Regions from separate parts of the Thioalkalivibrio sp. AKL12 genome, predicted to be linked through region 2. Evidence: riboswitches for the same ligand, from Rfam matches in the RefSeq annotation. Region 2 holds a riboswitch; the other holds the start of a gene.
What was found. A riboswitch is a leader RNA that binds a small molecule or an ion and turns the genes downstream of it on or off. The one in region 2 is predicted to bind cobalamin.

Region 1 (3,761 bases), on a different contig from region 2:
CTGATAGAACACGCGAATCGGGTCCCGGTCGCCGTACGTGGCGCGGAGCGCGTCCATTCGGCCCAGGAAGTCCTCTGCCGCGGCCTCGCCCTGGTCATGCGTGCCGGCGAGCGTGGCCATGCGCCGCATGCTCGAGGCCACACCCTCGAAGCTGCGTGGTTCCGATACGTACACCGGCAGTCCCAGTTCGCGCAGGCGTTCGACCTGAGAGGCGGAGTTGCCGCTCTTCCACGCGATCACCAGATCGGGGTCCCTTTCCAGTACCCGTTCCAGGTCAATCCGGCTGTAGCCGCCAATCCGCGGGATGGCCTCCGCCTCGGGCGGATAATCGCTGTACTGCGTTGCGCCCACGATGCGGTCCCCCGCACCCACGGCAAACAGCACCTCGGTGATGTGCGGCGCCAGGCTGACGATGCGCTCGGCAGGCTGCTCCAGATGGACCTCGCGGCCATCGTCGTCAGTGACCGTGATTGAGTCCGCCATTGCGATCAGCGGGGTTGAGAGCAGGCCCAGGAGGCAAGCGAGCAGTGGAGTTCGGAAAGTCCAGAATTGCATGATTTTACAGTCGCATTGGATTGATTGTTCAAGCGCCTTCGAGCCGGCTGGGGAGCCGCCACTTGGCGCTGGACTAGCGGGGCATCATAGCAGCAAGCCTGGGGCGCCTCGGAGCGTCAATTGGTCGGCAGTGGGCTTGCCGCGTATGATTGGCGGCTTGCTACCAGGTGCCCGGGCGACTGATCGCGCGGGTTAAACGGGAAGTCGGTGCAGGCGCGAGATCCTCCGCAGCCCCATTCCGACGCTGCCCCCGCAACGGTAAGCGAGTGGGTTCGAGGGGTGCTTCCGCAGGCCGCTCGGACCTCGACAAGTCGAAAGCCACTGGGCCGAACGCGGCCCGGGAAGGCGACTTGCCGCCCCGGGTTGCCGGGGCCTCGCGAGCCCGGAGACCGGCCTGGACGATGTTTCTGCGACCGCGCGGTGGGCGAGGGTCGGTAGGTGCGGGCCCCCTGTGGCCGCACCCCGATCCCTCTGCATCCGCGTCGTGTCCCCCTGACGGTAAGCCGATGCAGTCCGAGTTGCCCGCCAATGAGAACCCTTCCTGCCCGGGCGCTGATGCCGGGGGTTCGGGATTTGCCCAAGATGAGCTTGCGGCCGTCTATCGCGTGATCGCGGAACGCCGGGATATGCGCCATTTTCGGCCGGACCCGGTCGATCCAGCGGTGCTGCGGCGGCTGCTGGAGGCGGCGCATCGCGCGCCGAGCGTGGGGTACATGCAGCCCTGGCGCTTCCTGCGCATTACCGACCCGGCGGTGCGCGAGGCGCTCCACGCCCACGCGGCGGATGAACAGGCGCGCACCGCCGAGGCCTGTGGCGAGCGCGCGGCCGACGTGCATCGCTTGAAGCTGGAGGGCATCCGCGAGGCGGGCGAGTTGCTGGTCGTGGCCCTGACCGATGGCCGCGAGCGCTACGTGCTGGGCCGGCGGACGCTCCCCGAGATGGACCTCTGTTCGGCCGCGTGTGCGATCCAGAACCTGTGGCTGGCCGCCCGCGCCGAGGGCCTGGGCATGGGCTGGGTTTCCCTGTTCGATCCGGACTGGCTGGCCAATCGGCTGGACATGCCCGAAGGCGGGTACCCCATTGCCGTGCTGTGCCTCGGGCATGTCGAGCGCTTCTATGACCGGCCGATGCTGGAAACGGCGGGCTGGGACAGCCGCCGCCCGCTGGAAGACCTGGTGTTCCAGGATCGCTGGGGTGCGCCGTGCGAGCTGGCTGCGTCCACGGACGCCCGGGAATCCGCCGCGCGTCCGGATGGGCCATCCGGAGGTGGCGACACATGAGTACCTTTCTGATCTTGATCGGCGCCCTGATCCTGGACCGACTGTTTGGTGACCCACGGCGGTTCCATCCGCTCGCCGGATTCGGCCAGCTCGCGTCCTGGGCCGAATCCCGCTGGCATGCGCCCAGTCGTGTACGCGGAGCGCTCCTTCTCGCGGCGCTGGTCCTGCCCTGGGTGGCGCTGGCCGCACTGGGCGCCTCGCTGGCCTGGGGCTGGGTTCTGACGGTGGCGATCCTCACGCTGGCAATTGGCTGGCGCAGCTTGGACGAGCATGCGGAGGTGGTGGCCGAGGCCCTGGAAAAGGATGACCTGTCTGGGGCGCGCACCGGTGTCGGCATGCTGGTCAGTCGCGACACGGCGGCCCTGGACGCGCGCGGGGTGAGTGGCGCGACCATCGAGTCGGTGCTGGAGAACGGCAACGACGCGCTGTTCGCCACGATCTTCTGGTTTCTGGTGGCTGGCGCGCCGGGCGTGGTGGCCTATCGGCTGGTGAACACGCTGGACGCGATGTGGGGCTATCGCAATGACCGTTTTCGCTCGTTTGGCTGGGCTGCCGCGCGCCTGGACGATGCGATGAACCTGATCCCGGCCCGCCTGACGGCGCTGGGCTATGCCCTGGCCGGGCGCGGCCGGGACGCGCTGCAGTGCTGGCGCGAGCAGGCCGCCGGCTGGAAGAGCCCGAATGCGGGTCCGGTGATGGCGGCGGGGGCGGGTGCGCTGGGTGTGGTCCTGGGGGGAGCGGCACCCTATGGCGGGCAGCGCGAGTGGCGACCCCGCCTGGGGATGGGCCGCATGCCCGACGCGGCAGGCATTCGCCAGGCGGTTGAGCTGCTGGATCGTGCGCTGGCCATCTGGATGGCCTTCATTGTGGCCGGGGTGATTGTCGTTGTCCTGTTCTGAGGCCCAATCGATGCAGACGCCGGAGCCGCAGGTACTGATCCAGGTGCACGGGGGCGGTATCCGTCAGGCGGCTGCGCGCTACGGGATCCCCGAGGCCGACTGGCTGGATCTCTCCACGGGCATCAACCCGCATGGCTACCCCGCGGGCGAGCTTCCGCCAGGGGCCTGGGCACGCCTGCCGGAACCGGACGACGGTCTGGAGGCCGCAGCCGCCGCCTATTACGGGACCGGGGCGCTGTTGCCGGTGCCCGGTTCCCAGGCCGCGATCCAGCTGCTGCCCGCGCTACGGGAAGGCCCTTCGCGCGTGGGCATCCTCGAGCCCAGCTACAACGAACACGCCCGGGCCTGGCACGGGGCCGGGCATGACGTCGTCCCGCTGGATGGGGATTCGATTGAGGCCGCATTGCCCGGCCTGGACGTGCTGGTGCTGGTCAACCCCAATAACCCGACCGGACAGCGGTTTGACCGCGCGGACCTGCTGGCGTGGCATGCGACCCTGGCCGCGCGCGGCGGCTGGCTGATCGTGGACGAGGCGTTCATGGACGTGACACCCGAGGCGAGCCTGGCGACGGACGCGCCGCGCGAGGGTCTGGTGGTACTGCGCTCGCTGGGCAAGTTCTTTGGCCTGGCCGGGGCGCGCGTGGGATTTGTCATCGCGGAGGACACGCTGCGCACGCGACTGGCCGCCCGGATGGGCCCGTGGGGTCTTGCCGGACCGTCCCGCTGGATCGCCACCCAGGCGCTGTCGGACCGGGCCTGGCAGGCCGAGACACGCGGCATGCTCCAGGCACGTGGTCAGCGCCTGGCGGACTTGCTGCGCGACCAGGGGCTGGAACCCGCCGGCGGCACCGCGCTGTTTCAGTGGTGCCGCGTGGACGATCCCGCAGGCTGGCAGGATCACCTGGGCGCGCAGGGCATCCTCGTGCGGCGGTTTGATGAGCCGGGCAGCCTTCGTTTTGGCCTGCCGGGGCAGGAATACGAATGGAAGCGCCTGGAACAGGCGCTGGGGGCGTCCTGATGGGTACGA
Region 2 (3,761 bases):
GCGCCGGGTGGATCAGTTCCTGGATCGACTGTTCTCCGCCGCGGACGCCGATGACCTGGCGCGCTGCACCCTCGACGACGTACAAGCGATCTTTGTCCTCGCCTTCGAGTTGGTGAACGGACGCCAGATCAAGCGGCTGAGCTTCGAATGGTCGGGGGGCTGGCAGCTCGGGGCGGCCCTGGACCGCCTCGAATCCCAGGGCAACCGCTTCCGTGTGGCTCAGGCCGGGGTGGTCAGCCGCCTGCGCTCGCTCGGCATCCTGCTGTCCCAGCACGAGGCGTCGGGCCTGGATCCACAGGCGCTGCGCGAGCCGGTCGTCAGCCTGGGTCGTCAGGTGCTGGAGGCGGTGCAGCGTCTGGAGGATCTCGAACCTTCGGAGAATTCGCCGGATGGGCAGATGCTGGGGCTCGCCCTGCGTCGGGTCGAGGACCTGCGCGAGGCGCGCGATCAGCTGATGCAGGCGCAAAGCCGCTACACCAACGCCGTGGAACGCTGGGAGGCCCTGCGCCGGGCGCAGGTCGAGAAGCGCGGCGAGAAGCGCTGGTTCAAGCGCAGCGTGCGCGGCATCCGGGTGAGCGAGGAGCTGATCGAGCTGACCGACGACCAGAAGCTGAAACTGGCCAGCCACTTCTGCTCTTTCCTCAAGGAACTCAAGATCGAGCGCGAGGGTGACCTGTTTTACTTTGGCGGCTCGGCACTGGATGCGGAGACCGCCAAGCGGATCGGGATCCAGCTCGCCTTGATCATGGAGCCGCTGGTGGATCTTACGAATCCCAGTATCCAGCGCGCGATCTATGCCAACCCCGCGGCCTATCTGGGCGGGCTCTACGTGGGCATGAGCGCGGATGCTAAGGCAGGCCTGGGCTCGGCCATGGTGCGCAAGGTCCGGCAGGATCTCGGGCGCATGGCCGAGTGGCTGGCGCTGCGCCTCACACGCATTTATCACCTGCCATTGAGCGATCCCATGCGTGACTTCCTGGTCGATCACTACGGCGCCAATCGCGAGCGCCTGGACATGCTGGCCACCCACCCCGGGGACGAGTCGCATCCGGTGGCTTTACGCGCCGAGCGCTCCCCCGAGTTCGACGCCATGTTGCAGGACAAGACCTGGGGATTGCTGCTCAAGCGCGGGGCACGCTACTTGCACGCCGAGGAACGCCGCCGCCGGTGATCGGCGGCGACACGCGAGCCTGCCAGCGTCATGCGAGAGCGCCTGGTGGGTGGGTTGGAGGCTGGTAATTTTGCACCCAACTGTGTAGGGTTCGCTGCGTTCCTCGGTGCCCGACCAGGCCTGGCTTGGCGGGTTAAACGGGAAGATCGGTGAGTCTCCGACGGGCCGCAAGGCCCGGAGACGAATCCGACGCTGCCCCCGCAACGGTGATCGAGCGAGAGACCGCCAGTCGGTCTCTGATGGTCGCGGCCAGTGCCACTGAACATGATGTTCGGGAAGGCGCCGCACCGGACGCTCGTCAGCCCGGAGACCGGCCAGGGAATGATCGCGCGGCATGCGGCGGGCATGCGAGGCGGATGATCGTGCCGGGCCGTTCGCCGGTCCTGGCCGATCCCCCTCGTGTCTGTCTCCCCCTGTCTGCGCGATCCCGACGAATCAACGGCGTGCGGGCGGCTCGCCGGGAGACTCTACAAAATGAAACGCACAGCACTTTCCGCGGCCATCCTGCTGGCCACTAGTCCCGCCTTGGCGGACACACCGAATACCGACGATGCCCAGACGCTGGAGACCGTCCAGGTCACCGCCTCGCGCATCTCCCAGACAGTGGACGAGACGCTCGCTTCGGTGACCATCATCGACCGCGAAGAGATCGAACGCCTGCAACCCCTGCAGTTCACCGATCTGTTGGAGGGGCGCGCGGGGATCGAAACCTCCCAGAACAGCGCCTTCGGCAAGTCCACTTCGGTGTATACGCGTGGCACGAGTTCCGACCATACGCTGCTGTTGATCGACGGCGTGCGCATGGGTTCCGCGACGACGGGCGGCGCAAGCTGGCAGTTCCTGCCTCCGGAAGAGATCGAGCGGGTGGAGATCGTGCGCGGTCCGCGCACCAGCATCTACGGTTCCGATGCGATTGGTGGCGTGGTGCAGACCTTCACTCGCGAAGGCCGCAAAGGGCCTCCGAAAGTCAACGCGTTTGTCGGCGGTGGCAGTTTGAATACCCGCGAGGCCGGGGTTGGTGTCGCGGGTGGTACCGAGAGCACGAACTACAGTTTCTCGCTCAGCCACTTCGCGACCGACGGCATCAATGTGCAGGACGATGTCGGTGACGACGACCGGGATGGCTACGACAACACCTCGTTGGCAACCAAGGTCTCGCACCGTCTGGATAATGGCGTCGAGTTCTTCGGGAATATCCTTTATTCGGAGGGCACGACCGAATTCGACGGTACCGAAGATGAAACCGATTTTCGGCATGCCGCCCTTCGTGCTGGCTTGCGAGTGCCTGTAACCCCCCTTTGGGACACCGAACTCAGTGTTAGTCACAGTCGCGATGAGAACGATAATTTCAGCGAAGGCGTCTTTTCGTCGCGCTTCAATACGAAACGCGACGGCGTGGATTGGCGAAATGATTTCGAGATAATGGACCGTGTTTATTTGATTGCCGGGCTTGATGCATATGAAGACCGGGTCGATAGCACGGCTGATCACGTTGAAGATTCGCGCTACAACGTCGGTGCGTACTCGGTGCTGCGCACGGAAGTGGGTGACCATGACTTGGAGGGCAGTATTCGCCATGACACCAATGAGCAGTTTGGTAGAAAAGTAACCGGGCAGGTTGCTTGGGGAGTGCAGGCAACGGACGCACTGAGATTGCGTGCTTCCTACGGTACTGCCTTCAAGGCTCCAACTTTCAATGATCTCTATTTCCCAGAATCGTCGTCGTCATTCGGGACATATCGAGGTAACCCGGGGCTAGCTGCAGAGGAATCTGAGACCGTCGAGATTGGAATGCGTTACAGCGTCAGGGGCGTTCACCTTGATTTAAGCATTTTCGAGACCCATGTTGATGGTCTTATCCAATACCAGTGCGTTGCGAATTGTAACGACCTCAATCCGGCTACGGATGTGAACGAGCCTCGAAATGTTAATGAGGCACGGATTCGTGGGTTGGAGATCGAGGGAGGGCACGATATAGGAGCATGGAGCTCTCGTGCTGCGCTGACGCTACTGGATACAGAGAATCGAGACACTGGTAACGAATTGTCTCGCCGCTCTCCGGTGACTGCTCGCTTCGACCTCGATCGTCAATTCCAACGCATTTCTCTGGGAGCGTCATTAATCGCGAAGAGTCGTGCAAAGGAAGATCTTTTCGGTGGGGGGCAGGCACGTTTATCCGGCTACGGCCTACTGAATCTGCGCGCGAGCTATCAGATTGCGCCGGAATGGCAGCTGCAGGCTACGGTCAACAATGTGTTCGACAAGGACTACGAGACCGCCGGGGCGTACAACCAGCCGGGCCGGGCCGCGTTCGTGAAACTGCGCTACCAGCAGAGGTGATTCATGGGTAATCGACTTTCGAAGATTGCGACCCGTACGGGTGACGAAGGCCGGACTGGGCTGGGTGACGGCTCGCGGGTGGACAAGGATAGCCACCGGGTCGAGGCGTTTGGCGACGTGGATGAGCTGAATAGTGTCGTGGGCCGGTTGCTGGTCCACGACCTGCCGGAGGAGGTGCGGCGCTCGCTCGCGCTGGTACAGCACGAGTTGTTTGATCTCGGCGCGGAACTGGCAGTGCCAGGGCACCAGG

Region 1: linked by a shared signal. The riboswitch ahead of bluB (5,6-dimethylbenzimidazole synthase) and the one ahead of D579_RS0104385 (TonB-dependent receptor domain-containing protein) in region 2 are both predicted to bind cobalamin.

What each region holds. Positions count from the first base shown of each region.
Region 1 covers NZ_KB898899.1:115,541-119,301, forward strand. Annotated here, with positions in the region: gene D579_RS0110310 (cobalamin-binding protein) at 1-483, opposite strand, end outside; cobalamin riboswitch at 704-968, shown strand; gene bluB (5,6-dimethylbenzimidazole synthase) at 1,062-1,835, shown strand; gene cbiB (adenosylcobinamide-phosphate synthase CbiB) at 1,832-2,734, shown strand; gene cobD (threonine-phosphate decarboxylase CobD) at 2,745-3,752, shown strand; gene D579_RS0110330 (cobyric acid synthase) at 3,752-3,761, shown strand, end outside.
Region 2 covers NZ_KB898892.1:144,066-147,826, forward strand. Annotated here, with positions in the region: gene D579_RS0104380 (hypothetical protein) at 1-1,171, shown strand, start outside; cobalamin riboswitch at 1,259-1,505, shown strand; gene D579_RS0104385 (TonB-dependent receptor domain-containing protein) at 1,646-3,511, shown strand; gene D579_RS0104390 (cob(I)yrinic acid a,c-diamide adenosyltransferase) at 3,515-3,761, shown strand, end outside.